4 regions of the Streptomyces sp. NPDC107471 genome follow, and region 1 is predicted to be linked to each of the others. Evidence: riboswitches for the same ligand, from Rfam matches in the RefSeq annotation. Region 1 holds a riboswitch; each other region holds the start of a gene.

Evidence for each region. Region 1 has a riboswitch for cobalamin ahead of ACZ66S_RS05835 (ribonucleoside-diphosphate reductase subunit alpha). Riboswitches for the same ligand answer to the same signal wherever they lie in the genome.
Region 2: another riboswitch for cobalamin. It lies ahead of ACZ66S_RS38295 (ABC transporter substrate-binding protein); the one in region 1 lies ahead of ACZ66S_RS05835 (ribonucleoside-diphosphate reductase subunit alpha).
Region 3: another riboswitch for cobalamin. It lies ahead of nicT (Nickel transporter NicT); the one in region 1 lies ahead of ACZ66S_RS05835 (ribonucleoside-diphosphate reductase subunit alpha).
Region 4: another riboswitch for cobalamin. It lies ahead of ACZ66S_RS30095 (cobalamin biosynthesis protein); the one in region 1 lies ahead of ACZ66S_RS05835 (ribonucleoside-diphosphate reductase subunit alpha).

Annotation. Positions count from the first base shown of each region.
Region 1 is NZ_JBVJPC010000002.1:202,249-209,516, reverse strand. It holds gene ACZ66S_RS05835 (ribonucleoside-diphosphate reductase subunit alpha) at 1-2,247, opposite strand, end outside; cobalamin riboswitch at 2,370-2,498, opposite strand; gene ACZ66S_RS05830 (GNAT family N-acetyltransferase) at 2,551-3,054, opposite strand; gene mctP (monocarboxylate uptake permease MctP) at 3,162-4,772, opposite strand; gene ACZ66S_RS05820 (DUF3311 domain-containing protein) at 4,769-5,020, opposite strand; gene ACZ66S_RS05815 (GntR family transcriptional regulator) at 5,525-6,289, opposite strand; gene ACZ66S_RS05810 (extracellular solute-binding protein) at 6,597-7,268, shown strand, end outside.
Region 2 is NZ_JBVJPC010000017.1:38,355-45,622, forward strand. It holds gene ACZ66S_RS38285 (ABC transporter ATP-binding protein) at 1-266, opposite strand, end outside; gene ACZ66S_RS38290 (FecCD family ABC transporter permease) at 263-1,261, opposite strand; gene ACZ66S_RS38295 (ABC transporter substrate-binding protein) at 1,273-2,325, opposite strand; cobalamin riboswitch at 2,380-2,555, opposite strand; gene ACZ66S_RS38300 (hypothetical protein) at 2,943-3,677, shown strand; gene ACZ66S_RS38305 (hypothetical protein) at 3,839-4,300, shown strand; gene ACZ66S_RS38310 (DinB family protein) at 4,734-5,270, shown strand; gene ACZ66S_RS38315 (LamG domain-containing protein) at 5,870-6,589, shown strand; gene ACZ66S_RS38320 (GNAT family N-acetyltransferase) at 6,807-7,268, shown strand, end outside.
Region 3 is NZ_JBVJPC010000005.1:404,317-411,584, forward strand. It holds gene ACZ66S_RS19250 (permease) at 1-294, shown strand, start outside; gene ACZ66S_RS19255 (TIGR03943 family putative permease subunit) at 291-1,049, shown strand; gene ACZ66S_RS19260 (GAF and ANTAR domain-containing protein) at 1,531-2,490, shown strand; gene ACZ66S_RS19265 (hypothetical protein) at 2,517-3,302, opposite strand; gene ACZ66S_RS19270 (ArsR/SmtB family transcription factor) at 3,373-3,720, opposite strand; cobalamin riboswitch at 3,802-4,007, shown strand; gene nicT (Nickel transporter NicT) at 4,037-5,128, shown strand; gene ACZ66S_RS19280 (hypothetical protein) at 5,115-5,606, opposite strand; gene ACZ66S_RS19285 (ArsR/SmtB family transcription factor) at 5,699-6,691, opposite strand; gene ACZ66S_RS19290 (nucleoside hydrolase) at 6,798-7,268, opposite strand, start outside.
Region 4 is NZ_JBVJPC010000009.1:421,031-428,298, reverse strand. It holds gene ACZ66S_RS30105 (inorganic phosphate transporter) at 1-1,232, shown strand, start outside; gene ACZ66S_RS30100 (hypothetical protein) at 1,259-1,480, shown strand; cobalamin riboswitch at 1,611-1,750, shown strand; gene ACZ66S_RS30095 (cobalamin biosynthesis protein) at 1,852-2,793, shown strand; gene ACZ66S_RS30090 (cobyric acid synthase) at 2,790-4,301, shown strand; gene cobN (cobaltochelatase subunit CobN) at 4,298-7,268, shown strand, end outside.

The sequences.
Region 1 (7,268 bases):
CAGGTAGTACGTCGTCTTCAGCCCGGACTTCCAGGCGTACGCGTACATCGAGGAGAGCTTGCCGATGGTCGGCGTCTCCAGGAAGAGGTTCAGGGACTGGGACTGGTCGAGGAACGGGGTCCGCGCCGCCGCCATGTCGATCAGGGAGCGCTGCGGGATCTCCCACGCCGTGCGGTACAGCGCCCGTACGTCCTCGGGGATCCACGCGAAGCCCTGCACCGAGCCGTTCGCCTCGCGCAGCGCCTCACGGGTGCGGGCGTCCCAGACGCCGAGCTTCTTCAACTCGGCCACCAGGTAGGAGTTGACTTGGAGGAACTCCCCGGACAGCGTCTCGCGCTTGAACAGGTTGGAGACCTGCGGCTCGATGCACTCGTACACCCCGGCGATCGAGGCGATGGTGGCCGTGGGCGCGATGGCGAGCAGGAGGCTGTTGCGCAGGCCCGTGACGGCCATGCGCTCGCGCAGCGCCGCCCAGCGCTCCGGCCAGGTGAGGTCGCAGGCGTAGTGGTCCGGGTGCAGGACACCCTGCGCGGTACGGGTCTTCTCCCAGGCCGGCAGCGGGCCGTTGCGCTCGGCGAGGTCGGCGGAGGCCTCGTAGGCGGCGAGCATGATCCGCTCGGCGATCCGGGTGGAGAGCGCCTTGGCCTCGGGGGAGTCGAAGGGCAACCGCAGTTGGAAGAAGACGTCCTGGAGGCCCATCGCGCCCAGGCCGACCGGGCGCCACTTGGCGTTGGACCGTCCGGCCTGCTCGGTCGGGTAGAAGTTGATGTCGACGACCCGGTCGAGGAAGGTCACGGCGGTACGGACGGTGGCGTCCAGCCGCTCCCAGTCGATGTCGCCGGTCGCCGTGTCGACGAACGCCCCGAGGTTCACCGACCCCAGGTTGCAGACCGCCGTCTCCCCGTCGTCCGTGACCTCCAGGATCTCCGTGCACAGATTGGAGGAGTGGACCGTGTGGCCGGGCAGGGCCGTCTGGTTGGCGGTGCGGTTGGCGGCGTCCTTGAAGGTCATCCAGCCGTTGCCGGTCTGCGCGAGGGTGCGCATCATCCGGCCGTAGAGGTCACGGGCCGGGATGGTCCTGCGCGCGAGCCCGTCGGCCTCGGCCTTCCGGTAGGCCGCGTCGAACTCCGCGCCCCACAGGTCGACCAGCTCGGGCACGTCGGCCGGTGAGAAGAGCGACCACTCGGCGTCCGCGTTCACCCGGCGCATGAACTCGTCCGGGATCCAGTGCGCGAGGTTCAGGTTGTGCGTACGGCGGGCGTCCTCACCGGTGTTGTCCCGCAGCTCCAGGAACTCCTCGATGTCGGAGTGCCAGGTCTCCAGGTAGACCGCGGCCGCGCCCTTGCGCCGGCCGCCCTGGTTCACCGCGGCGACACTCGCGTCCAGCGTCTTCAGGAACGGCACGATGCCGTTGGAGTGCCCGTTGGTGCCGCGGATCAGCGAACCGCGGGAGCGGATGCGGGAGTACGCGATGCCGATGCCCCCGGCGTGCTTCGAGAGGCGGGCGACCTGGTGGTAGCGGTCGTAGATGGAGTCGAGCTCGTCCTTGGGGGAGTCGAGGAGGTAGCAGGACGACATCTGGGGGTGCCGGGTGCCGGAGTTGAAGAGGGTGGGGGAGGAGGGGAGGTAGTCGAGGCGGCTCATGAGGCCGTAGAGCGCGGCGACTTCGTCCAGGGCGTGCACGGTGTCGTCCTCGGCGAGGCCGGCGGCCACCCGGAGCATGAAGTGCTGGGGGGTCTCGATGACCTTGCGGGTGATCGGGTGCCGCAGCAGGTACCGGCTGTGCAGGGTGCGCAGGCCGAAGTAGCCGAAGCGGTCGTCGGCTTCGGTGTCGACCAGCGCGTCGAGCTTTTGCGCGTGCACCCGCACGAACTCGGCGGTCCGGTCGGCGACGAGGCCCTCGCGGTGGCCGGCGGCGACCGACCCGGTGAACGAGGTGACGCCCTGCGAAGCGGCCTCGGCCGCGATGGAGATCGTCAGCAGCCGCGCGGCCAGCCTGCTGTAGGCGGGGTCCTCGGAGATGAGACCGGCCGCCGCCTCGGTGGCCAGCTCGCGCAACTCCGCGATCATCTCGGCGGAGGTCCCCCGCGCGGACCGGCCGCGCAGCGCGGCGGCGGCGACCCGGCCGGGGTCGGCGTCGGGGAGGTCGGCGGTCAGCGCGGTCAGGGTCCGCAGCAGGGCGGTTCCGGGACCGTCCTCGTCCACCGGGGTGGTCGCTGAAGCCGGATCGGCCGGCGCGATGGTCACGTGGGGCTCTCCCTCGCTGGGCACGGGGCCTTGCGGGCAGGGGGCAGCACACGAGCGCGCGGGGCGTCGCGTCCACCGGCCCATTCCACGAGGCCCGGACGTCGGAACACCCGGGCCGGTGCGGCACGGGCGTACTGTCGGCAGGTCCTCGGACTGACGCTCATGTGCGCTTATGCACGCATGAGTACACCGTTGCGGGACAGTTCCGGATTCACACCGGATTCCCCTGCGGCGACAGCGAGCATGAGCATACATCTTGTGCCGGGTGGTGGAAGCAGGCCCATATGTTGTGTCGCGCTGACTTCAGAGCGTCAACTTGTAGGTGAGGAGCGTGAAGTCGGGGGACTCCGGGACCGGGTGCCAGTCTCGTTCCGGGACGCGGGTGAAGCCCAGACGCTCGTAGATGCGGTGGGCCGCCCGCATGGTGGGCTGGGTGCACAGGACGAGGTCCGCGCCGGAGGCCGCCGCGCGGTCGACGCAGGCCTGCACGAGGGCCTGCCCGACGCCCTTGCCGCGGGCCTCGTGGGACACCGCGAGCATGCGGATCTCCGCCTCGCCGGGGCCGGCGAGTTCGGCCAGCGGGCCGCCGGCGGGGACGTAGGTGACTCCGCCGAGGATGCGGTCGCCGGCTGCGGCCACGAGGACCTGCGCGGTTCTCGCCCGCTCGGCCACGTCCTTGAGTTCGGTGAGGTACCAGTCGTCCTCGCCGCCGAAGGCGAGGAGGCCGTCGTCCAGGTAGGCCCTTGCGGTGATCTCGCCGAGGCGTTCGTAGTCGGCGGGTTCCGCGGGGCGGATCAGTATGTTCATGGCGGTGAGTGTGCACGAAGGGAGCGGGCCGCCGAGGGTCTTGCTCTCGGAGGCCCGCTGCCGGTTGTGTGTGGTTGCTCGCGCAGTTCCCCGCGCCCCTGGGTGGGTCAGTGCGAGGTTCCTGAAGTGGCCGGCGGAAGCTCCACCTCGACCCCCGGGTCGCCCGCGTCCGCCGTGTAGTCCTCCGGGCTGGTCTCGTCCACGCCGTCGGGGGCCTTGGCCGCCTTCAGGACGAAGGTCAGGACCACCGTGACCAGGACGTTGAGCACGAACGCCGTCAGACCGATGTAGCCGATCTCGCCGATGCCCGGGATCTCCTTCGCCGAGCCGCCGAAGTGCTTCTGGGTCGGGGAGGCGACGCCGTACGCGGCGACCGTGCCGTAGACCATGCCGACGGCCCAGCCGGCGAGCAGGGCCCAGCGGTGGAACCAGCGGGTGAACAGACCGCCGACCAGGGCTGGGAAGGTCTGGAGGATCCAGATGCCGCCCAGGAGCTGGAAGTTGATGGCGACCGTCTTGTCCATCGTCAGGACGAAGACCAGGGCACCCACCTTCACCAGCAGGGACACCAGCTTGGAGACCTTCGTCTCCTGGGCCGGGGTCGCGTCCGGCTTGATGAAGTCCTTGTAGATGTTGCGGGTGAACAGGTTCGCGGCCGCGATCGACATGATGGCCGCCGGGACGAGGGCTCCGATGCCGATCGCCGCGAAGGCCACGCCCGCGAACCAGTCCGGGAACATGTCCTCGAAGAGCTGCGGGATCGCCAACTGCGGGTTGGTGACCTTGACCCCGGCCGCGATCGCCATGAAGCCGAGCAGCGCGAGCAGGCCCAGCATCAGCGAGTACAGCGGCAGGATCGTGGTGTTGCGGCGGATCACCTCACGGCTGCGGGAGGAGAGCGTCGCGGTGATCGAGTGCGGGTACATGAACAGCGCGAGCGCGGAGCCCAGCGCCAGCGTGGCGTAGGTCCACTGACCGGCCTCCAGCGGGACCAGCCCGCCCGCCTTGGCCGCGGTGTACTTGTCGCTCGCCGCGCCGAAGACGTCGTCGAAGCCGCCCAGCTTGATCGGGATGTAGATGATCGCCACCGCGATGACGATGTAGATCAGCGTGTCCTTCACGAACGCGATCAGCGCGGGGGCCCGCAGACCGGAGGAGTACGTGTAGGCCGCGAGGACACCGAAGGCGATCAGCAGCGGGAGGTCCTTCACGAACCAGTTGGTGTTCTCGCCGCCGCCGACGCCCATGACGTCCAGGACGGCCTGGATGCCGACCAGTTGGAGCGCGATGTACGGCATGGTGGCGAGGATGCCGGTGACGGCCACCGCCAGCGACAGGCCCTTCGAGCCGAAGCGGCCGCGCACGAAGTCCGAGGTGGTCACGTATCCGTGCTTGTGGGAGACCGACCACAGGCGGGGCAGGAACGTGAAGATCAGCGGGTACACGAGGATGGTGTACGGCACCGCGAAGAAGCCGGCCGCGCCCGCCGCGTAGATCGCCGCGGGGACCGCGACGAAGGTGTACGCCGTGTAGAGGTCGCCGCCGAGCAGGAACCAGGTGATCCAGGTGCCGAAGGACCGGCCGCCCAGGCCCCATTCGTCCAGCGAGTGCTCGTTCTCCGCCTTGCGCCAGCGCGCGGCCAGGAAGCCCATGACCGTGACGGCCAGGAAGAACAGGATGAAGACGGTGAGAGCCACACCGTTGACGCCGTCGTTCACTTGGTGCCTCCCCGACGGGCGCGCTGGTCACGCTGCCAGAGCTGGTACGCGATCATCGTCAGCGCGGTGGAGATCAGCACCCACAGCATCTGGTACCAGTAGAAGAACGGGATACCGATGAACGTGGGGTCGACCTTGGCGTACGAGCCGACCCACAGCATCGCCACGAACGGGGCGAGCAGGCAGAGGGCGATCACGACCCGTACCGGTGTCACCACCGGGGGTCTCACTTCAGGTGCATCCGACATGTCGCGATTCCTACCCCTCACTGATCAGCGTTGATCACCTGTAACGCGCAGGCAATCTAGGCGCTGGTGTCGCGAGAGCGGAAGACCTCGTCCGCATATCGGTATGTCGATTCTGTGAAGTGCCGCTCCAACCGCCGATCAGCAGGACGGGGCGGTCCTCCCGTCCGGACGGATTCGGGAGGACCGTAGAGCAGGAAGCGCGGTTGCGCCACCAGGTGCGCGTCAGTCGACGGGCCTCTTGAGGCGGGCCACGCTGCATTGTCCCGGGGGGCGACCCTCGGACGCCCAGCCGACCCCGCTCGCACCCCCGGGTGCCTTACTCCATCGGCCTCTTGAGGCGGGCCACGCTGCATTGTCCCGGGGGGCGACCCCCGGACCCCCAGCCGACCCCGTTCGCACCCCCGGGTGCCTTACTCCATCGGCCTCTTGAGGCGGGCCACGCTGCATTGTCCCGGGGGGCGACCCCCGGACCCCCAGCCGACCCCGCTCGCACCCCCGGGTGCCTTACTCCATCGGCCTCTTGAGGCGCGCCACGAACTTGTACCGGTCGCCCCGATAGACCGACCGCACCCACTCCACCGGCTCGCCCTTCTTGTCGAACGAGTGGCGGGACAGCATCAGCATCGGCAGGCCCACGTCGGTGCCGAGCAGACCGGCCTCGCGCGGGGTGGCCAGGGAGGTCTCGATGGTCTCCTCGGCCTCGGCGAGATGGACGTCGTAGACCTCGGCCAGGGCCGTGTAGAGGGACGTGTACTTGACGAGAGACCTGCGCAGGGCCGGGAAGCGCTTGGCGGAGAGGTGGGTCGTCTCGATGGCCATCGGCTCGGCGTTGGCCATGCGCAGGCGCTCGATGCGCAGCACGCGGCCGCCGGCGGTGATGTCGAGGAGCTCGGCGAGGCGGTCGTCGGCGGTGATGTAGCCGAGGTCGAGGAGCTGCGAGGTGGGTTCGAGACCCTGGGCGCGCATGTCCTCCGTGTAGGAGGTCAGTTGCAGCGCCTGCGAGACCTTGGGCTTCGCGACGAAGGTGCCCTTGCCCTGGATGCGCTCCAGGCGACCCTCGACGACCAGTTCCTGGAGGGCCTGGCGCACGGTGGTGCGGGAGGTGTCGAACTCGGCGGCGAGGGTGCGCTCGGGCGGTACCGGGGTGCCGGGCGACTGCGTCTCCGTCATGTCGAGCAGGTGCTTCTTCAGGCGGTAGTACTTGGGCACGCGCGCGGTACGGACGCCTGCCCCGCCCTCGGTCTCCGCACTGCTGACGTCGCTGCTCATGGTCTGCCTTCCCGGCTCCGGATGCGGGTCACATCGTGATCCCTTCTATATACCGTCGCCACCTCTTTTGGTCTAGTCCACAGAGGTGAGTGGTCTAGCGGACGAGAGTACTCCGGTGCCGCTGTTTTCGCTGGCTTCTTTAGTAATGGTTCCTGCATATGTAGCTCGTATAACGGCTGGTCAGGGCCGTTTCGAGCACCCTTGACAGGCTTCCTGGTCTGGTCCAAGCTCCCCCTACTGGTCTACACCATTGGTCCAGGTCCCGGCCTGTGGGCGGGGGGGTGTGGGCATCCCTGAGGAGGGTGGCGTGAAGCGCAAGCTTGCAGCCGCGATCGGTATCGCGGGCATGGTGGTCTCCGTCGCGGCGTGCGGTGGCAGCGACAGCGGAAGTTCGGACAAGAGCGGCGCGGACGCCAAGGAGCTGACCGTCTGGCTCACCGTCGACGCCCAGAACAACTGGCCCGAGCTGGTGAAGGCCGCGGACGCCGCGGTGCAGAAGAAGCACCCCGGAATCAAGATCAACCACGAGTACTACGGCTGGCCGGACAAGAACGCCAAGCTCGACGCGGTTCTCGCCACCGACAAGGCCCCCGACGTGGTCGAGATGGGCAACACCGAGATGCTCGGCTACATGGTCAAGGGCGCCTTCGCGCCCCTGGACACGGCCAAGTTCACCAACTCCTCGGCCTGGCTCGACGGCCTCAAGGCCTCGGTGACCTACGACGGCAAGGTGTACGGCGTCCCCTACTACGCGGGCGGCCGGGTCGGCAACTGGCGCAAGGACGTCTTCGCCTCGGTCGGCGTCAAGTCCACCCCGAAGACCTACGCGGAGCTCACCGCCGCCCTGGACAAGGTCCAGAAGAAGGAGGGCGACAAGTTCTCCGCCTGGTACCAGCCCACCCGTGACTGGTACGCGGCCATGTCCTTCGTCTACGACGCCGGCGGCTCCATCGCGGTCGAGTCGGGCGGCCAGTGGAAG
Region 2 (7,268 bases), on a different contig from region 1:
TGGGTGTCGGCGTGCTGTTCGACGGTGGCGATCCGGCGGGCGGTGGCACGGCGGCCGGCCTTGGCGAGCGGGCGCCCGTCCAGGTTCACGACTCCGGAAGTGGGAGCGAGAACCCCGGCCAGCAACCGCAACAACGTGGATTTTCCCGAGCCGTTGGGGCCGAGGAGGCCGACGGTCTCGCCGGCGCGCAGGGTGAGCGTGACGCCGTCGACGACGACCTTGTCGCCCAGGCGCCGTACGACGCGGTCCGCGTGCAGGCTGGTCATGTCCTTCTCCGTCCTCGGTGCAGCACGGCCACGAACGCCGGCACGCCGATGAGGGATGTCATCACGCCCACCGGGACCTCCAGCGGGTCCAGAACGGTACGCGCGACGGTGTCGACCCACACCAGGAAAACAGCGCCGGTCAGCGCGGTGACCGGCAGCAGGCGGGCGTGCCCGGAGCCGGTGAGGGCGCGGGTGGCGTGCGGCAGGACCAGGCCGACGAAGCCGATCGCACCGGCGCTGCTGACCAGGGCGGCGGTCAGCAGCGCGGTCGCGCAGAGCAGGACCAGGCGGGTACGGGCGACACGGACCCCGAGGCCCGCGGCGGCCTCGTCGCCGAAGGCGAAGGCGTCGAGCGTACGGGCGTACCCGAGGCACAGGACGAGGGTCACCGCGAGGACGACGGCGCAGAGGAGTACCCGCCCCCAGTCGGCGCCGGTGAGCGAGCCCAGCAGCCAGAACAGCACACCCCGGGTGGTCTCCGCGTCCGCCGAGGTCAGCACGATGAAGGAGGTCAGCGCGGAGAACATCTGCATCGCCGCGACCCCGGACAGGACGACCCGGTCGGTGCTGCCGCCGAGGGTGTGGCTGAGCAGCAGCACCAGGGCGAACGAGAGCAGCGCACCGAAGAAGGCACCTGCCGACAGGGACACCGCGCCCCCGCCCACACCCAGGACCACCACGGCGACCGCTCCCGTGGACGCTCCGGAGGAGACCCCGAGCACGAAGGGGTCGGCGAGGGGGTTGCGCAGCAGGGACTGCATGACCGCGCCGCACACGGCGAGTCCGGCCCCGCACACCGCGGCGAGCAGGGTCCGCGGCATGCGTAGGTTCCACACGATGCCGTCCCGCAGCGGAGCCAACGAGCGCTCACCGAAGCCGAGATGGGCCGCCACGGACGCCCACACATCGCCGGTGGAGATGTCGGCGGGGCCGATGGTCACGGCGACGGCGATCGAGGCGAGCAGCGCGACCAGTCCGCCGCCCGTCAACACCATTGCGCGGACGTTCACTTGGCGAGCCCGAAGTCACGCAGACCGGCCGCGACCTTCTCGATCCCCTCGACCGTGCGGATGGACGGGTTCATCGCCTGCCCGCTCAGCAGGACGTATCGCTTCTTCCTCACGGCGCTCAGGTTGCGGGTGGCGGGGTTCGTCTCCAGGAACCGCATCTTCGCCTTCGCGGTCTCCGCGGTCTGCTGCCTGCGGGTCAGGTCGCCGATGACGATGACGTCGGGGTCACGGTCGGCGACGGTCTCCCAGCCGATCTGCGGCCACTCGTCATGGGTGTCGGCGAACGCGTTCTTCGCGCCGACCGCCCGGGTGATGGCGCCAGGGGCGCCGCAGCAGCCGGCGAGGTAGGGCGACTGGGAGTTGGCGAACCAGTACATGAGGGAGACGTCGGAGGCGTGCAGTTCGGCGGTGGCCGTGCGCACCCGCCCCTTCAGTTCCGCAATGAGCCTCTCGCCACGCCCCTCGACACCGAACGCCCGTGCCAGGTCGCGTATTTCGCCGTACACGGCTTCGAGCGTGAGCGGCTTGCTGCGCGAGCCGTCGCCGCCGCTGTCGTTGTCCTTGCCTGCCGAGCAGTCAGACGGAGAGACGTAGGTCGGCACGCCCAGCTTCTCGAACTGCCGGCGGGTGGCGACGCCGCCCTCGCCGAGAGTGGAGACGAACGAGGCGGTGACGAAGTCGGGTTCGGCGTTCAGGACCTTCTCGAAGGAGGGCGCGTTGGCCGCCAGGCGCGGGACGGTGGCGTTGGCCTTCTCCAAGCCCTTCATCACCGGGTCGGTCCAGGTCGCCGTACCGGCCAGGCGGTCGGCGAGGCCGAGGGAGAGCAGGATCTCGGTGGTGCCCTGGTTGAGGGAGACAGCCCGATGCGGGGCCGACTTCAGGGTGGTCTTGTGACCGCAGTTGTCGATGGTGACGGGGTAGCCGGCGGCCGTGGCCTTCTCGGTCTTCGCGTCGTCGCCGTCGGCGGAGCCGCAGGCGGAGAGCAGCAGGGCGGAGGTGAGCAGCAGGGCCGGAGTACGGAGGTGGGCGGGTATGCGGAGCACGGGCATGCCTCGGGGGTCGGGGCTCGTTCGCGGAGCCTGGCCTACGGGTTTCCCCCGCGCCGGGGCGCGGAGGTGCCAGCAGGTCTTCGGACTCGGGTTCGTCCGGCCGGGGCGCCTTCCCGGTCTCCCAGTGGCGTCGTGCCCCGCCCGTCCCCCTCACCGCTGCGCGTCAGTTCCGGATTCGCACCGGATTCCCTGGCCTCGGGTGTGGCTCGACTGGCCCGCCGAGGCTATCAAGCCGGTCGTACGGTCGGACCGCGCGGCCACGGAGTAGCGAGCAAAGGTGCTGGAGTTCTGGCCGATCCACGGCTGCGAACACCTCAACTGCCCCCAGCGAGGCGCGTCGCCGCTGGGCCAGTTGCTGCGGGCAGCCCCTGCCGATGGGGGCGACGGATCGCTGGTGAGGTCTGGGCCGGCGGCGTAGGGAGTTTGCGATCTCGTCTTCGTCGGAGAGACCCTCCGTCAGGCCGGCCTTCGCTGCAGGAAGACGATCATGTCTCAGTACCTGCGGGGACGGCCGTTCTTGGCTGTCTTGCGTCAGCTCTGACCGCAGTTCGGTGAAGGGTCTCGGAGTCGTTCTCACCCGGTGCGGTCCGTCCTGAGCCGCCTGGTTGGATGAACGCATGACGGATTGGTCGACGCTCACCGACGCGTGTGGTTCCGCCGAGCACGTGCGTGGTCTCCTGGACCGCTTCGCGGCCGATCCGAGTGGTGTGTGGTCCGAGGTGATGGACCATCTGTGTCCGCAGTTGGACACAGCCTTCCCCGCCAGCTACGCAGCTCTTCAACGGCTGGCCGAGATCGCGGTCGCCTGCAGCCCCGAAGATCTCGCCTGGGTGCTGCTGGCAGCCGGAGCGATAGCGTCCTGTTCGCCTGGGCTCTCGGAGACCGACAGCCCTCTGACGGTCTACTCGGCCCCGATCGAAGTTCTGCACCGTCTCACCGATCGCCGTCTGAGCCGCGCGGTCGAGGCTGAGGAGTACGTGAACCTGTTGCAGGCTCTGCTCTCCTTCGAGGGCGTCGAGATCTGGGATCGCTGCCTGGATGGCCTGCAGAGTGGGGAGTACGAGGTCGAATGCCCGTACTGCGGCGTCAACATGTTCATCGTGATCGGACAGGACGAGTCGTTCTGCTGTACCGACGACTACGACTCGGGAGAGGTGGAGAAGCTGCCCCTCCGGCCCACGCCAACCCAGGATTTGGACGGGCTGCCGCGGAGATTGTTCACGCGAGCGATGGCGGACGGGCAGGCGGGCGTGGCTCACGCCATTGCGTATCTGTTCGGACGAGCCGTCTGCCCGGACTACAGGACGGACTTCTCGGTGGCGGAGCGGGTGGTTGCCGGTTGGACTCCGTGACCGACTCAGCTAAGCGGCAGCGAGGTTCCAGGTCGCAGTAGACGGAAACCGGCTCGGCCGTATACAGCCCTCTTGATCGTTTCGTCGACGGGGACCCCTCGACTCGGTGGCCGATGGGCAACTCCATGAACGTTGAGGCTGCTCGCCGGTAGCCTGCCTGCGTGGCTGAGATCTGGAGCGAGGAGCAGTTGATCGCTGACGGCTTCGAGCGTGTGTACACCGAGTCGGACTGGTACGGCGCACCGTTGGCCGGCCTTGCTGACATCGACGGGAAGCCTCACCACTTCGAAATGGACGTCTACGACCACAGCCATGATGTCCACGAGTACCAGGTCTGGCCCGCAAGCGAGGCGGTGGCGGAGCTGGAGCGCCAGCAGTGGGCGATCTACGCCAGGTGGTATGAGCGCCGTGAGGCGGGCGAGGTCGGACAGGAGAGCCATCCGGGCCACGGTGGGGTCGATGCCCGCTATGACGAGCTGGAGCTGCAGTTGGCGCCGCACCGCTTGGCGCCGGCCGGCGCCCGTCGGCTCGTGTGCGAGCTGCGGTTCGTTGCCGGTGTCGACGTTCGCTACCGAGTCGAGGGGCCCGACTACTGGCTTCGATGGCGTCCGACGCCGCCGTGACCACGGGGTGTTGTGTGGACAGCCAATGATCACGCGGCGGCCTCGGGCGCCGGCGTGGTGCCTGCCCACTGGCAAGAGGCATTCGAAGGACTGATGAGCCGGATCGCCGGCCGGCTCTCCCGAGCTGAACCCAGTCGCCGGATACGGCGGTTGGTCGCCGGGCTGCCGTCGGAACTGCCGAGGAAGAGCTGCTTGCCCCTGGCCGAGGGATGAGCAGGGTGCCGAGGCTGTACAGTCCACGGCCCGCTGTTCGGACCCTCTCCGGGCGGTCCTGCGGAGCGCATGACCGGGATCCAGCGATGAGTTCCGCTACGCAGAGAGGTCTTCCTGGGCGTACGTGCTCATGAGAGGCCGATGGAGGCGCTGGTCGGTCCTTGGATCGCGGGCCCGTGCGTACGCGACCAAGCTTGAAGACCGTTGAGGAGATTCCAGCGTGAGTGACATCGTGGTCCAGAAAGTCATCCGACCTGAGCGCGCGCTTTCGGGACCTTGGCTGGAGGTGATCGCCTCGAATCTCGACTACCACCGAGCGACCTTCCTGTGGAAGTGCGAGGGGCTCTCGGAGGCAGAACTGCGGCTACGTCCCGTTCAGTCGTCGGCGTTGACCCTGCTGGGGCTCATGCGGCATCTGCAAGGGGTTGAACGTGCCTGGTTCCAGCGGACCTTGGCCGGCACGATGCCTCGCTTCTTCCCCTATCGGACCTACGCCACCGCTGATGGCGGTGAATGGTACGACGAGTTGGACACCACGCCGGCCAGCAATGTCTACGAGGACTACCTCAAGGCGTGCGAGGAGTCGCGGCAGGCATTTTCGAAGGTGACCGTCGATGTCGCACGGATCGCGCCGAACCCGGAGTTCGGAGACACCGATGTGCGGTTCGTCCTTGAGCACGTGATCGAGGAGTACGCCCGCCACGTCGGCCATGCGGATCTCCTTCGGGAGGCCATCGACGGCGTCACTGGCGAGTAGCCTGCCGCCACGCCCTCGTCCCCTCGATGGAGGCCTCATCCCACCTGTGGCGCATCGGCGCCGTCCTGGTCGGCAGGCGGGCATCCGTGAGTACAGGTCGCTCCGTCCGGGGGATTGCGGGCCGGTCCTGGCCACAGACCGCCATCGGCGCCCATGGCGTACCGATGATCGCGTTCGGCGGCCAGGACCTCGCGGTGGCAGGCAGCCGAGAAGCGCAGGGCATTTCCCCCCCCACCCACCCCGACCAGGACTTGTTCTCCATGGCGAAAGCGCTGCTGTGCGCCACGACACGCGCTGAGCCTGGCCTCCCCGCGTCGCCGTGCACTGATTCCGGCACCGGATTCGTCCGGTGCGACCGATTCCGGCGGCGCGGATGGCTTCAGGGGTGACTGGCTGTCGCTGTCGGCCGGCGGAACCAGGGGTGGACGCGGTTCCACCGCCACGTACGCGCACACACCGGCCCTCACCGGTCGCAACTCCTGTGGCTCGTCACCCGGGAGGCTGAATTGCGTGTCGGGTGCGGCGGATGGCGCATAAGGGCGGTCCGGTCGGGAGAAGCAACGGGGGCGGAGTGGTTGCTCATAGTAAGGAGGGCGCAGGTGAGAGCCGTCGTGTTCAGCGCCGATTTCTCCTCGGAACGCCAGTGGGTGGCGGGCCGGTCCTGGGCCTATCCGGACGGAGGGCCGACCAATCCGGGCGACAACAAACTCGATCACCTCACCGCGGACCCTGATTACTCCCGACGGGGGACGTTCAAGGCCCGGCGCAGGGCGGACGGCTTGTGGGACACCGGGCTGCTGACCACTGAGGGGAGCTCCGAAGGGTTCATGGTGCGCACCGGGGACCACCTGGAGGTCACGGTGCGCCTGCCCACCGGACTCGGTGCCTGGCCCGCTGTCTGGACCTGGCGGGACGGTGGCAATGAAGTCGACGTCTTCGAGTACCACCCCGACAACCCCGACCTTCTGGAGCTCACCAACCATGTCCGGCAGGGACAGAGTTACGTCCGTCACGACGCGGTGCGTCCAGGGGCCGTCCTCGATCTGGGCGTGACCTTCGGCCGGCGCAGTGTGGTGTGGACGCTCGGCGGCGAGCGGATCTTCGCCGACAGACGGGGCGTGGGCTCCGGCTGGAGTGCCTACCTCATCGTCAACCTGTCGGTGTGCGCGGGCCTCTACCATCCCGCCCCCGAACCCGAGACCGCCGAGATGTCGTACGAGGTGCGCAGTCTCGTGGTCACCCGGACGACCGAAGGCCTTCCGGCGGACGACCTGTCCGGGAGAGACCGGTCCGGAGACCGCCCTGCGGAAGGCGCCTGACCCGGGTGAGTCCGGCGTGCAGGCCGCCCTCCGCACGTACCTCGCTCGTGTCGCCCGTCAGCGACGGTGCCGTCAGTGCACCCGTCGCCACGTTCCGGATGCGGACGTCCTTTTCCCCGAGACCGGTGACCACGACCGCGGTCTTCGAGCGGCTCCGGGGCCGGGGGACAGACGCCCCGCCGCGGCAAGGCATCCCTCGGTGCGATTTACTCTCCCGATGGGTTCACGTACTTTTCCGAGCAGCCCCCCGGTCACGATACGGCGGGCGGTCGCGCAGGACGCCAAACGGCTCACGCGGCTCGTGCGTGGCTCAGGGGCCTACGCGGGCAAGTACGCGGCCGCCGTCGCGGGCTACCGGGTCGGTCCCGATTACATCGAGGCCCACCACACCTTCGTAGCCGTGGGCGGCGACGAAGACGGCGGTCGGGTCCTGGGGTTCTACGCGCTCGTCCTCGCTCCACCGGAGCTTGACCTGTTGTTCGTCGCCGACGAGGCACAAGGACGTGGGATCGGACGGTTGCTCGTCGCGCACATGCGGGCCGAGGCCGAAGCCGTGGGTCTCGACCGTGTCAAGGTCATCTCGCACCTTCCCGCCGAGGACTTCTACCACCGAGTGGGTGCGGTGCGGACCGGGACCGAGCCCGCGAACCCGCCCGCCGTGCCGTGGGACCGTCCGACA
Region 3 (7,268 bases), on a different contig from region 1:
CGCTCGGTGCTCGACCTCTTCACCGGCTCGGCCTGGCTGTCGGTGCTGCTGCTCGCCGTCCTCGCGGTGGTGCTGTGCGTGTGCAGCGAGGCGGACGCGTTCGTGGCCGCCTCGCTCAGCGGCTTCTCGCCGACCGCGAAGCTGGCCTTCATGGTCGTGGGACCGATGGTCGACCTCAAGCTGATCGCCCTCCAGGCGGGCACCTTCGGGCGGGCCTTCGCCGTCCGCTTCTCCTCCGTCACCTGGGCGGTGGCCCTGCTGAGCAGCGTGCTCGTCGGGTGGTGGCTGCTGTGAGGCGCTACGGCCCCTGTCTGCTGCTCGTCCTCGTCGGCGCGGCGGTCCTGCGGATCTCGCTCCTGAGCGAGCTGTACCTGCGGTACGTGCAGGCGGGGCTGCGGCCCTACCTGGTGGTGTCCGGCGTGGCGCTGGTGCTGCTGGGCGCGTGGACGGCGGTCGTACGGCGGACCGGGCACGCGACGGAGGAGGCGGAGGAGGACGAAGGGGCGGCCGACGGTCACGAAGCCGGTCACGGTCACGCACACGGTGCCGCCGGTCCCCGGGTCGCCTGGCTGCTCACCCTGCCCGCCCTCGCCCTGCTGCTCTTCCCGCCGCCCGCGCTCGGCTCCTACAGCGCCGAGCGCGAGGCGGCACAGCGCGCGGCCCAGGGCGTGGGGACCTTCCCGGCCCTGCCCGCCGGGGACCCGGTCGAGCTCACCCTGGGGGAGTTCTCCTCGCGGGCGATATACGACAGCGGGCACTCCCTGAAGGGCCGTACGGTCCGGATGACCGGGTTCGTGACCCACGGCGACGACGGGACCTGGTACCTCACCCGGCTCTCCGTCACCTGCTGCGCGGCCGACGCCACCACCAGCAAGGTCGAGGTGCGCGGCGCCGCGGACGGGGCCCCGCCGGTCGACACCTGGATCACCCTCACCGGCACCTGGCACCCCGAGGGCGCCCTCGGCACCGACAGCGCCTGGCCGCCCGTCGTGGACGCGAGCGCGGTGCGGCGGGTGCGGGAGCCGGCCGATCCGTACGAGAAGCGCTGACCGGATGCCGGGCGGTCGCCGACCTCCTGGGGGACGGCGACCGCCACGGTGGGGACACACGCCGCCAGGCGCGGTCCTCCGGGAAGGTCCCCGGCCCGCTCGGGACGGCGGGAGGCGCCCCGGTCGGCGTCGCGGAACAGGGACGAGGAGCACGGCCCGGCCCGGTTCGGGGCCGACAGGGCAGGAGGGGGCGGGGCGCGGGGCGGCTCGGGCACGCTTCGACGCGGTGCGGCCGCTCCCTGACCGTCATCGAAGACCGTAATGAATCGGTGTGCGGTCTGTGAAGGGCGCGCGGGGCGACTCGCGTTGCCCGGCGGCCGGGCCCGCCGCCGCTCCGGCTCCGGCGTTTCGCCCCGTGGACGAGGGGTAGCCGGGCGGTGCCCCTGGGCGGGAGGACCACGAGCGGCGCCCCCCGCTCCCGGTGACTCTGCCCGGGGGCCGACGACGGACAGTCCCGCGCTGACCGAAGGAGGCGGTGACCGTGCGGCCCAGGGACGCCCACGGCGACGCCCACGGCGACGAGCCGGGTCGATCCCCCGGGTCGGCGGGCGAGGCCGGCACCTGCGCCACCCCGGGCGACGGCACCGGTTCGTTCGCGCCGCCGGGAGCCGGGCCGCGCCGGGCGGAGCCCGAACGGCAGGGCGGCCGGGAGCCGGGCCGGGGCGGCGGGGGCGAGCGCGAGACCCTGCCGCCGCGTGCGGGCGGCCACGACGGAGCCGGGCCGCGGCCGGTGCGGGACCAGGTGCGGGTCGCCGACGTGATCGCGGCGGGGGTGCGGGGCGCCGAGCCCGCGGAGATCCCGGGCCGGTTGTGCGCGGCCGCCGTCGAACTGCTGCCGGTGGCCGGGGCGAGCGTGTCACTGCGCAGCAACGGCATGCCGGTCCAGCTCAGCTCCAGCAACGACCGGGCCGCACATCTGTCGGACCTTCAGGCCACCCTGGGGGACGGGCCCTGTACGGCCGCGGCGGCGGCCGGCGCCGCCGTGTTCGCCACCGACCTGACCCGCGACCCGGCCGCGGTCCGCTGGCCGGTCTTCGCCCAGCAGGCCACCGCCGCCGGGATACGGGCCGTGTACTCGATGCCGCTCGGCAACGACTCCCTGTGCGTGGGCACCCTCGACCTCTACCGCGACGCCCCCGGCGAGCTCACCCGGCGCGAGCTGCGTGTCGCCGAACTCGTGGCCAGTGTCATGACGGTGGCCCTGATGGCCCTGCCCCGGGGGGACGAGAACGGCCCCGACGGCGACGACCCCTGGCTCAGCGGACTGGCCACCGCGCACGACGAGGTCTACCAGGCCGTCGGCATGATCATGGTGCAGCTCGGCGTCGACTCGGACGAGGCGCTGGCCCGGCTGCGCGCGCACGCCTTCGCGCACAGCCGCAGCGCGCTCGAGGTGGCCCACGACGTCGTCCGGCACCGCAAGCGGTTCGACCGGGACTGACCGCTCACCGTCCGCTCAACGACCGTTCACACCTGCACCCGCCCCTGTCTGCGCACCTCCGCCAGCCGCTCGGCGCCCAGTTGGACGACCGCCTGCGTGGCGTCCGTCTGCACGTCGCCGAAGCCGCCGTTGGTCACGCTGATCGCGTCCTCCCCCACGCGGAGCGCGGCGACGTCCAGGGTGAGGGTCGTCGGCTCGCCGTCCGGCGACTCCCCGGTCAGCAGCACCCGCAGCCCCTGCCGGGCGTCCCCCGCCTCCGGCAGGGACAGCTCGGCGACCTGCACCCCGAGGACCGCCCCCGTGGTCGTGGTGGCCGCGAACTGCGAGCACGTGCGCGGCAGGGTCCTGAGCCAGGCCAGGGTCCGGTCGATCTCCGCCGGGGGGCGCGCGAGCACCTGGTAGCGCATCTGGGCCTGGTTCCACTCGTCGTCCATCCCGACGACCGCGCCGGGCCGGGCGTCGGCGCCGAACAACTCGTCGGCGTACAGGGCGTCGAGCAGCCGCTGGCACTCCCGCCGGTCGGCCTTCGCCTTCAGCACCTCGTCGTGCCAGGTGGCCACCCCCTGGGTCGGTGTCCACGGCTCACCGAGGTCCGCGTCGGTGACGAGCGCGGCCCGCGCCATCGCCTCGGTGAGGGCCGAGGACGGGCCGGAGGACGCCTTCGGGGACGGCGGCGGTGCGCTGCTCGGCGGTGTGATCGACGGCCTCGGGGCGGTCGGCGGCGTGGAGAGCGCGGAACAGGCGGTGGCGGCCAGGAGCCCGGACAGGGCGACCGCGGAGGCGGCGGCGCGGGTGGCGCGGGGCGGGGTCATGCTTCAGGTGATCACCGGGTGCCGGGACGTCACCAGCGGTCCGGGCCGTACGGGTTACGCGGTCACCCCTTCAGGAGACCTGCTGCAACAGCCCGCGCACCGCCTCGTCCACCACCCGGTACCGCACGACCCGGCCCTCCTTCTCCCCGGCCACCACCCCGGCCGCCCGCAGCAGCCGCAGCGCCTGGGAGACGGCGGGGTCGTTCATGCCGGTCGCGATCGCGAGGTCGGAGACGGCCAGCGGGCCGGTGCGGTGCAGGGCGAGCAGCAGGGACAGCCGGTTGGGGTCGGCGAGCAGGGCGAAGCGGTCGGACCAGGTGCGGACGTGTCCCGGGTCGCCGATCGCGGCGATGGCGTCGCACACCCGGTGTCCGTCGATGGTGCGGCGGTCGGCTCGGTCGGCCGGGACGAGGTGCATGGCGCACATCCTCGCAGGCGGCCATGTGTGATCTTCCATACCTGCGCAGGTGTGCAGCTATGCAGGAACCCCCGGCCCCGCCTACGGTGGGCGGGCCGTGGTGCTCGGGAAACCGGTGACGACCCCTCAAAGGTCCATACCGGTGCGGCCCTCGCCACTGTGATCGGGGAGTCTCCCTCCCACGTCCCTCGCGGGACAGCCACTGGCCGTGACCATCAGGCCGGGAAGGCGGGCCGGGAGACGTACGACCCGTAAGCCAGGAGACCGGCCACGGCAGCTCACGCGTTCATCCACGAGGTGCTGGAGTGACCACCGTATGACCGACCCTGCCCTGCCCAAGGTCTCCGCCTCGTTCCGCTGGCGGCGCGAGGACACCGTGAAGACGGCCGGTCTGATGGCCGCGATAGCCGCGCTGCACGTCCTCGCCTTCGGCATCCTGTTCCTGCTCGTCGTCCCCGGCCACTACGAGGTCGGCGACAAGGCCTTCGGCATCGGGCTCGGCATCACGGCCTACACCCTCGGGATGCGGCACGCCTTCGACGCGGACCACATCGCCGCGATCGACAACACCACCCGCAAGCTGATGGCGGACGGCCAGCGGCCGGTGTCGGTGGGGTTCTGGTTCGCGCTCGGCCACTCCAGTGTGGTGGTCCTGCTCGCCGCGCTCATCGCGGGCGGCACCCAGCTCGCCGGCAAGGTCATGAACGAGGGCTCGGGCACCCACCAGGCCCTGGGCTTTCTCGGTACGACGATCTCCGGCACGTTCCTCTACCTCATCGCCGCCCTCAACCTGGTCGCCCTGGTGGGCATCCTGAGGGTCTTCCGGGCGATGCGGGCGGGGTCCTACGACGAGCGGGAACTGGAGCAGCACCTCGACTCGCGCGGGTTCATGAACCGGGTGCTCGGCCGGCTCACCAGGTCCATCACCCGGCCGGGGCAGATGTACGCGCTGGGCTTCCTGTTCGGGCTCGGCTTCGACACCGCCACCGAGGTCACGCTGATGGTGATGGCCGGCTCGGGCGCGGCCGCCGGACTGCCCTGGTACGCCATCCTCTGCCTGCCGCTGCTGTTCGCCGCCGGCATGAGCCTGTTCGACACCCTCGACGGCACGTTCATGAACTTCGCCTACCAGTGGGCCTTCTCCAACCCCGTCCGCAAGGTCTTCTACAACCTCGCCATCACCGGGCTGTCCATCGCGGTCGCCTTCTTCATCGGCACGATCGAGCTCGTCGGCGTGCTGCACGACAAGCTCGACCTCACCGACGCCCTCACCACCTGGATCGCCGACATCGACCTCGACAACGTCGGCTACGTCATCGTCGGCCTGTTCGTGGTGGTGTGGGCGGCGGCGATCGCCTACTGGCGGCTCGCGAAGGTGGAGCAGCGCTGGGGCGTCAGCAGTTCTTGAGGGACCAGATCGGGCTCCAGTTGTAGGAGTTGCTGCTGCCGCCCGCCGGTACCGAGGTGACGGTGCCACCGTCCTGGCCGTAGAAGCGGGCGGTCGCACCGCCGGTCTGGGAGTTGCGGTAGGAGCCGGTGCCGACCCAGTTGGACAGGGTGTAGGTGTCGCAGTAGTAGAAGTAGTAGACGACGTAGTTGCCCTGCGTGGCGTCCCAGGTCGCGGTGCACAGGTTGCCGCTCTCGCAGGTGATGGACTCGCGGGCGGCCACGTGCAGGATCTTGTTGGGCTTCGGCCAGGCCGTGGGCGGCTCGGCGGCCGCTCCCGCGGGCAGCGCCGAGGCGGGCGGTGCGGCCGGCATGGTCAGGACCTGGCCGAAGTCCCGGTTGTCCGGGGCGGCGCCGGCGGGCCCGGCCGTGAACACGGCCGTCAGCGCCAGGCCCAGGACCCCGAGGCCGGCGAGCAGAGTACGTCGTGTGTCGCGCATGTGGTGTCGAACCCCCTGTGGGAAAAGGACATCCTTCGCGATCACAGGCTGGCTCCGACGCGCCGGTTCCCGCCACACCCTGAAGCCGTGCCTTAAACGGAGCCCGTCCCTTCGAGCAGGGCACGTCCGGCGGGTGTGACGGTGTGCAGCACATGCCGGCCGCGGCGCACGCTCAGCAGCAGTCCCGCCCGGCGCAGGACCGCCGTGTGCTGGCTGGCGGCCGCGCCGGAGATGCCCAGGAGGTGGGCGAGTTCACCGGTCGTCCGGCCCGCGACGACCTCCTCCAGGATCGCCGCGCGGGTCCGGCCGACCAGGGCGGCGAGGTTCCTGCCGGGTGCCGTCCTGCCGGGCGGGCGGGCCCAGCCGAGGGTGGGCTGGATGGGGTAGACGAGGACGGGCGGCAGGTCGGGGGCGGCGAGCGTGACCGGCCGGCGAAGGCAGAACAGCGACGGCTGGAGCAGCAACCCGCGTCCGTCGAGCCGCAGTTCGCGCGCCACGGGGTAGTCGGCCTCCAGCACGGGCGGGCGCCAGCGCAGCACGGGGCCGAAGCTCGCGAGCAGTGCGTCGGTGCCGCCCCTGAGCACCTCCCGGCCACGGGCCGCCCGGTCGGCGTCCACCTGGGCCCGGACCTGCGGCCAGAACGGGGCGAGTGCCGAGCGGTGGTAGCCGCGCAGGGCGGCGCCCAGGCGGCGCAGTGCCGGGGGCTCCCCGTCGGCCAGGGCGCGGGCCTCGGCGGGCAGCGGGCGGGTGCGGCTCGGGGAGGCGGCGAGTCTGCTCAGGTCTCTGCGCAGGGTGGTGCGGGGCGTTCGCAGCACGGTGTCGACCGCGCCCTCCAGGTCGTGGGAGCCGCCGAGGTCGGGGGTGAGGAAGTCCGGGGAGTAGCCGCGCGGCGGGAGCAGCGCGGCGAGCAGGGCGTGCGCCGGGCGCAGCCGTGCGCGCACCAGTCGCCGCCAGTCGCCCAGCAGCAGGGGCGCGTCCTCCCCGGCCAGCGCCTGGAAGCTGTTGGTGATCTCCCACAGGGGGTCGGGTGCGGGGGCCACCCGCACGCGTGCGATGTCGTCGGTCGTGAAGTGCACCCGCAGCATGGGGGGTTCTCCGATGGTGGTCGGTCATCGGGTGGGTGGCGGTGCCCCCTGACAGTGACGTGGCCGCGGGTGCCCGGGCAAGGGGGCATTCGGTCACCCCCGGTCGTCAGACCCCCTCCACCGCCGTCAGCCACAGCTTCACGTACCGCTCCACGTCGACCGCCAACCCCACGTCGACGAGGGTCACTTCGCGCTCGCCCTCGTGGATCTCGGACTCGCCGGGGCGCGCGCGGCGGTCGACGACGGTCTGGCCGCGGGTCGGGCCCGGCGCCAGGCTCACCTCCACCGGCAGCAGCTCGGTGGTCAGTCCCTCCGGGTCGACGACCGCGCACACCGCGCCCGCGTCGCCGAGTCCGCCCATGGGGGTGGGGTCGCCGGAGGTGGCGGGGTCGCGGTGGGCGAGGAGTTCGCCGGCCATCCGCAGGGACGGTTCCGCGCTCGCGCGCAGCCGCTGGACGTCGGCGGCCGGCACCAGGACCTGCTGGAAGACGTCCAGGCCGTACATCGTGATCGGCACCCCGGCGGTGAGCAGGACCGCGGCCGCCTCGGGGTCGTGCCAGACGTTGAACTCGGCGAC
Region 4 (7,268 bases), on a different contig from region 1:
ACTTCTCGCTGATCCTCGCGATTGTGGTGGTAACCGCACTCGCGTTCGATTTCACGAACGGTTTTCACGACACCGCCAACGCGATGGCCACCACCATCTCGACCGGTGCGCTCAAGCCCAAGGTCGCGGTGGCCATGTCCGCCGTGCTGAACCTTGTGGGCGCCTTCCTCTCGGTGGAGGTCGCCAACACGATCTCCAAGGGTCTCGTCGACGAGACCGGCATCCGTCCCGAGGTCATCTTCGCCGCCCTGGTCGGCGCGATCCTCTGGAACCTGCTGACCTGGCTGGTGGGACTGCCCTCCAGCTCCTCGCACGCCCTCATGGGCGGTCTGATCGGCGCCACCATCGCCTCGGCCGGCTTCGGCGCCGTCCACGGCGACGCGCTCGTCACCAAGGTCCTGATCCCGGCGGTCGCCGCGCCGATCGTCGCGGGCGTCGCCGCCATGCTGGCCACCCGGCTCTCCTACTCACTGGGCAAGAAGGCCGACGGCAAGGCCGCCGCCAAGGGCTACCGCACCGGCCAGATCGCCTCGGCCGGCCTGGTCTCGCTCGCCCACGGCACCAACGACGCGCAGAAGACGATGGGCATCATCACCCTCGCCCTGGTCGCCGGCGGCGCCGTCGCCCCCGACTCCGACCCGCCCACCTGGGTCATCCTCTCCGCGGGTCTCGCCATCGCGCTCGGCACCTACCTCGGCGGCTGGCGCATCATCCGCACCATGGGCAAGGGCCTGACCGACCTCCAGCCGCAGCAGGGCTTCGCCGCCCAGACCAGCGCGGCCACGGTCATCCTGGCCTCCTCGCACCTCGGCTTCTCCCTGTCCACCACGCACTCCGTCTCCGGTTCGGTGATGGGCGCGGGCCTCGGCCGCAAGGGCGGGGTCGTGCGCTGGTCGACGGCCACCCGGATGTTCGTGGCCTGGGGCCTCACGCTCCCGGCGGCGGCCCTGGTGGGCGCGCTGGCCGAGTCGGTCACCGACCTCGGCGACTGGGGCACGGCGGTCGTGGCGGTCTTCCTCATCGCCTCCAGCGCGGCGATCTGGAAGATCTCGCGGCGCGAGGTCGTGGACGCGTCGAACGTCAACGCGACCGACGAGCCGGCCGGCGTGGTGACCACGGCCATCGCCGCCGTGATCCCGCCGCCCGCGGGTCCCGTGGCCGAGGAACTCACGGCCACGATCCCGGCCCCGCCCGCCACGACGGAACCGGCCGCCCCGCCGGCCGCCGTCTGAGCCCGCAGTCCTAAGGAAGCCTCACCATGCAGATCGACTGGGAAGCACTCGGTTCCGTCTTCGGCGTCAGCCTCGTCGTCACCGTGGGCCTCGTGGCCCTGTTCACCCTCGGCATCATGGGCCTCTCCCGTCAGGAGCGGGCCACGGCACAGGGCGGCTCGGCCGCCCTCGCGGTCACCGGCGCCTACGCCTGCTTCGCGGCGTGCACGGCGGCGGTGGCGTACGGGATCTATCTGATCGTGGCCTGACGGCACTCCCGTCACTCGACGGCCGGGCGGGCACGGAACCTCGGTTTCCGTGCCCGCCCGGCCGTCTTCCATGACCGGCGATGTGGGGTTCTGCACACTCCCCCGCCGCAGGTCAACAGCAAGTTGACGGGTCTCGAAGGCCCGTGGTGGACTGCCGGAGCCATATACGGCGGCAGAAGAGGAAGCCGGTGCGAATCCGGCGCGGTCCCGCCACTGTCACCGGGGTAGACACCCCCGGGAGCCAGGAACTCTCGCCGCCGGACTCGTCGAACCAGGGCGTGGACACCCTGAGTGAGGACATGACGCGATGCTCGCCTGCCGATCGACCAGCAGTACCAGGCACTTGAACGACCCCGCGATCGGCTGACCCGATGCGAGCCGATCGCGTTTTCGCGTACGGCGCTGCCGCCGGTCTGATCGGTGACCTCCTGCTCGGCGACCCCCGTCGCGGGCATCCGGTCGCCGCGTTCGGGCGGGCCGCCGGGGCCGTGGAGCGGGTGCTGTGGCGGGACCACCGGGGCTGGGGCGCGCTGCACACCGCCGTGTGCGTGGGCGGCGCGGTCGCCCTCGGCGCCGCCGCGGAGCACGCCGTACGTCCGTCCCGTGCCGCCTCCGTCGTGCTCACCGGCGCCGCCACCTGGGCCGTCGTGGGCGGGACTTCGCTGGTGCGGGAGGCCCGGCACATCGGACGGGCGCTGGCGGCCGGGGACGTCGAGGCGGCCCGGGCCCGGCTGCCCCATCTGTGCGGGCGGGACCCGCAGGCCCTGGACGCCGACGGGATCGCGCGGGCGGTCGTGGAGTCCGTTGCCGAGAACACCTCCGACGCCGTCGTGGGGGCCCTGGTGTGGGGGGCCGTCGGCGGGGTGCCGGGGCTGCTCGGGTTCCGGGCCGTGAACACGCTGGACGCCATGGTGGGTCACAAGTCGCCCCGGTACCGGCGTTTCGGGTGGGCCTCGGCCCGGCTCGACGACCTCGCCGGGTGGCCGGGGGCGCGGCTGACCGCCGTGCTCGCCACGCTCGCCGGAGACGATCCGCGGGGTGCCGTGCGGGCCTGGCGGGAGGACGCGCACCGGCATCCGAGCCCCAACGCCGGTCCGGTGGAAGCCTCGTTCGCGGGGGCGCTGGGCGTCAGGCTCGGGGGGACCCTCTCGTACGCGGGGCGGGTCGAGCACCGGCCGGTGCTGCACCGGGAGGGGCGTGCCGTCGCCCCGTACGACATCGAGCGCGCGGCGCGGTTGTCGCGGCGGGTCGGGCTGCTCGCGCTCGGCGTCGGTGCCGTGGCGCGGGCCTTGGTGAAGGGGCGCAGCGCATGACGGGTGGAGGGCTTCTCGTCGCCGGTACCACCTCCGATGCCGGCAAGAGCGTGGTCACCGCCGGGATCTGCCGGTGGCTCGTGCGGCAGGGGGTGAAGGTCGCGCCGTTCAAGGCGCAGAACATGTCCCTCAACTCCTTCGTCACGCGCGAGGGCGCCGAGATCGGGCGGGCCCAGGCCATGCAGGCGCAGGCCTGCCGGGTCGAGCCGACCGCGCTGATGAACCCCGTGCTGCTCAAGCCCGGTGGCGAGCAGAGCAGTCAGGTCGTGCTGCTCGGGAAGCCGGTGGGAGAGATGAGTGCCCGCGGGTATCACGGCGGGCGGCAGCAGAAGCTGCTCGGGACGGTGCTCGACTGTCTCGCGGAGTTGCGGGGCACGTATGACGCGGTGATCTGCGAGGGGGCCGGGAGCCCGGCCGAGATCAACCTGCGGCGGACCGACATCGTCAACATGGGCATCGCCCGCAATGCCCGCCTTCCGGTGCTCGTCGTCGGTGACATCGACCGCGGTGGGGTCTTCGCCTCGTTCTTCGGGACCGTCGCGCTGCTCAGTCCCGAGGATCAGGCGCTCGTCGCCGGGTTCCTCGTCAACAAGTTCCGGGGTGACGTCTCGTTGCTGGAGCCGGGGCTGGACATGCTCCAGGGCCTCACCGGGCGGTCCACGTACGGTGTTCTGCCCTTCCGGCACGGCCTCGGGATCGACGAGGAGGACGGACTGAGAGTGTCCCTGCGCGGGACGGTCCGGGAGTCCGCGGTGAGCCCTCCCGTGGGTGAGGACGTGCTGCGGGTCGCCGTCTGCGCGATCCCGCTGATGTCCAACTTCACTGACGTCGACGCCCTGGCCGCCGAACCGGGTGTCGTGGTGCGGTTCGTGGACCGGCCGGAGGAGCTGGCCGACGCCGACCTCGTCGTGATCCCCGGAACCCGCGGGACCGTCCGCGCGCTGGAGTGGCTGCGGGAGCGGGGGCTCGCGGACGCCATCGGACGCCGGGTCGCCGAGCGGCGGCCCGTCCTCGGCATCTGCGGCGGCTTCCAGATCCTCGGCGAGCACATCGAGGACGAGGTCGAATCGCGCGTCGGCGCGGTCGACGGACTCGGAGTCCTGCCCGTGCGGGTGCGGTTCGCACGGGAGAAGACCCTCACCCGGCCGGTGGGGGAAGCCCTCGGCGAGCGGGTCGAGGGGTACGAGATCCATCACGGGGTCGCCGAGGTCGGCGGCGGTGTCCCCTTCCTCGACGGCTGCCGCGTCGGCCAGACCTGGGGCACGCACTGGCACGGCTCGCTGGAGTCGGACGGCTTCCGGCGGGCCTTCCTGCGGGAGGTGGCGGCCGCCGCGGGCCGCCGGTTCGCACCGGCCCCCGACACGTCGTTCGCCGGGCTGCGCGAGGAGCAGCTCGACCGGCTCGGCGACCTGATCGAACAGCACGCGGACACGGACGCGCTGTGGCGGCTCATCGAGTCCGGCGCGCCGCAAGGACTGCCTTTCATTCCACCGGGAGCGCCCGCATGAGCACAGTGTTGTTGTTGTCGACCGCCGACACGGACCTGTTGGCGGCCCGGGCCGCTTCCGGTGCCTCGTACCGGATCGGGAACCCGACCCGGGTCGACGTCGCGCAGGAGCTGCCGGCGCTGATCGAGGGCGCGGACATCGCCGTCGTACGGCTGCTCGGCGGCAAGCGGGCCTGGGAGGACGGGCTCGCCGCGCTGCGGGCCTCCGGCATCCCGACCGTCCTGCTCGGGGGCGAGACCGTGCCGGACGCCGAGTTGATGGCCGAGTCGTCCGTGCCGGCCGGTGTCGTGGCCGAGGCGCTCAGGTACCTCGTCGAGGGCGGGCCCGCCAACCTGGCGGAACTCGCCCGGTTCCTGTCCGACACCGTGCTGCTGACCGGTGAGGGCTTCGTCGAGCCGCGGAAGATGCCGGAGTACGGCGTCCACGGCTCCCCCGTGCGGGACGACGGCCGCCCCACCGTCGGTGTGCTCTTCTACCGGGCCCACGAACTGAGCGGCAACACCGGCTTCGTGGACACGCTGTGCGAGGCCATCGAGGCGAAGGGCGCCAACGCCCTTCCGGTGTACTGCGGTTCACTGCGCGGGGCCGACCCCGGGCTCTACGAGATCCTCGCCGGGGCCGACGCCCTCGTGGCCACCGTCCTCGCCGCCGGCGGCACCCACGCCTCGCAGGCCTCGGCCGGTGGTGACGAGGAGGCGTGGGACATCGGAGCCCTGGCCGACCTCGACGTGCCGGTGCTGCAGGGGCTCTGCCTGACGACGTCCAGGGCGGCCTGGGACGAGTCCGACGCGGCCCTGTCCCCCATGGACGCGGCGATGCAGGTCGCCATCCCGGAGTTCGACGGACGCCTGATCACCGTGCCGTTCTCCTTCAAGGAGCAGGGCCCGGACGACGTGCCGGTGTACGTGGCCGACCCGGAGCGGGCCGCGCGGGTCGCCGGGATCGCCGTACGGCACGCGGTGTTGCGGCACAAGCCGAACGCCGAGAAGAAGCTCGCGCTGGTCTTCACCGCGTATCCGACCAAGCACTCACGGGTCGGCAACGCGGTGGGTCTCGACACGCCGGCCTCCGCGGTGCGGGTGCTGGACGCGCTCCGGGACGCCGGGTACCTCGTGGAGGGGTACCCCGACAACGGCGACGAGCTCATCCACCGGCTCATCGAGGCCGGCGGTCACGACGTCGAGTGGCTCACCGAGGACCAGTTGGCCGCCGCGCCCGCTCGGGTGCCGCTCGCCGACTACCGGGCGTGGTTCGACCGGCTGGACCCGTCGTTGCGGGACGCGATGCTGGAGGCGTGGGGCGAGCCGCCGGGCTCGCTGTACGTCGACGGGGACGACATCGTGCTGGCCTCCCTCCAGTTCGGGAACGTCGTCGTGATGATCCAGCCGCCGCGCGGCTTCGGGGAGAACCCGATCGCGATCTACCACGACCCGGACATGCCGCCGTCGCACCACTACATGGCCGCCTACCGGTGGCTGGACCACTCGTTCGGCGCCGACGCGGTCGTCCACATGGGCAAGCACGGCACGATGGAGTGGCTGCCGGGCAAGGGGCTCGGTCTGAGCGGGAGTTGCGCGCCGGACGCGGTGCTCGGTGAGCTGCCGCTGATCTACCCGTTCATCGTCAACGACCCCGGCGAGGGCACCCAGGCCAAGCGGCGCGGTCACGCCACCGTCGTCGACCACCTGGTGCCGCCGATGGCGCGCGCCGACACCTACGGCGACCTCGCCAAGCTGGAGCAACTGCTCGACGAGTACGCGCTCGTCTCCGACCTCGACCCGACCAAGGCCCCGGCCGTGCGCGCCCAGATCTGGACGCTGGTCAAGGCGGCCGAGCTCCACCACGACCTGCATGTCGACGAGCAGCCGGACGACGCGGCGTTCGACGAGTTCGTCATGCACATCGACGGCTATCTGTGCGAGATCAAGGACGTGCAGATCCGGGACGGCCTGCACGTCCTCGGTGGCGGCCCGGTCGACGAGGCCCGGGTCAACCTGGTGCTGGCCGTGCTGCGCGCCTCGCAGGTGTGGGGCGGCCGGGCGAACGCGCTGCCGGGGCTGCGGGCCTCCTTCGCCGCCCATTTCGGGCTGGTGGAGAAGGAGTTGCTCGCGGAGCCGGGTGCACCGGTGAAGGTGCCGGTCGAGCTGTCCGACCTCGTCGAGGGGCCCGCCCGTACGGCCGCCGACGCGATCGACCTGCTGGAGCAGCTCTGCCGGCGGGTCGCGGAGGGCATGGAGGCGGTGTCCTGGGACGCGGCGGCCGTGCCGGGTCTCGTCCGTGACGTCCTCGGCACCGAACTCCCCGAGGCCGTCGCCGTGCTGGAGTTCGCCTGCACCGAGGTCGTGCCGCGTCTCGCCCGTACGACCGACGAGATCGGGCACATCCTCAAGGCCCTGGACGGCGGGTACGTGCCGGCCGGGCCGTCCGGCTCCCCGACCCGCGGCCTGGTCAACGTCCTGCCGACCGGCCGGAACTTCTACTCGGTCGACCCCAAGGCCATCCCGTCCAGGCTCAGTTGGGAGGTCGGGCAGGCGCTCGCCGACTCGCTGGTGCAGCGGTACCTCCAGGACACGGGCGAGTACCCGAAGTCCGTCGGCCTGACGGTGTGGGGCACGTCCGCGATGCGCACGCAGGGCGACGACATCGCCGAGATCCTGGCGCTGCTCGGCTGCCGTCCGGTGTGGGACGAGGCCTCGCGGCGGGTCACCGGCTTCGAGGTGATCGGCCTGGCGGAGCTCGGCCGGCCGCGCATCGACGTCACCGTCCGGATCTCCGGGTTCTTCCGGGACGCGTTCCCGCACGTGGTCGGGCTGATCGACGACGCGGTGAGCACGGTGGCGGAGCTGGACGAGCCGGCCGACCGCAACTTCGTGAAGGCGCACGCCGACGAGGACACCGTCGAGCACGGTGACCGGCGGCGCGCGACCGCCCGGATCTTCGGGTCCAAGCCGGGGGCCTACGGCGCCG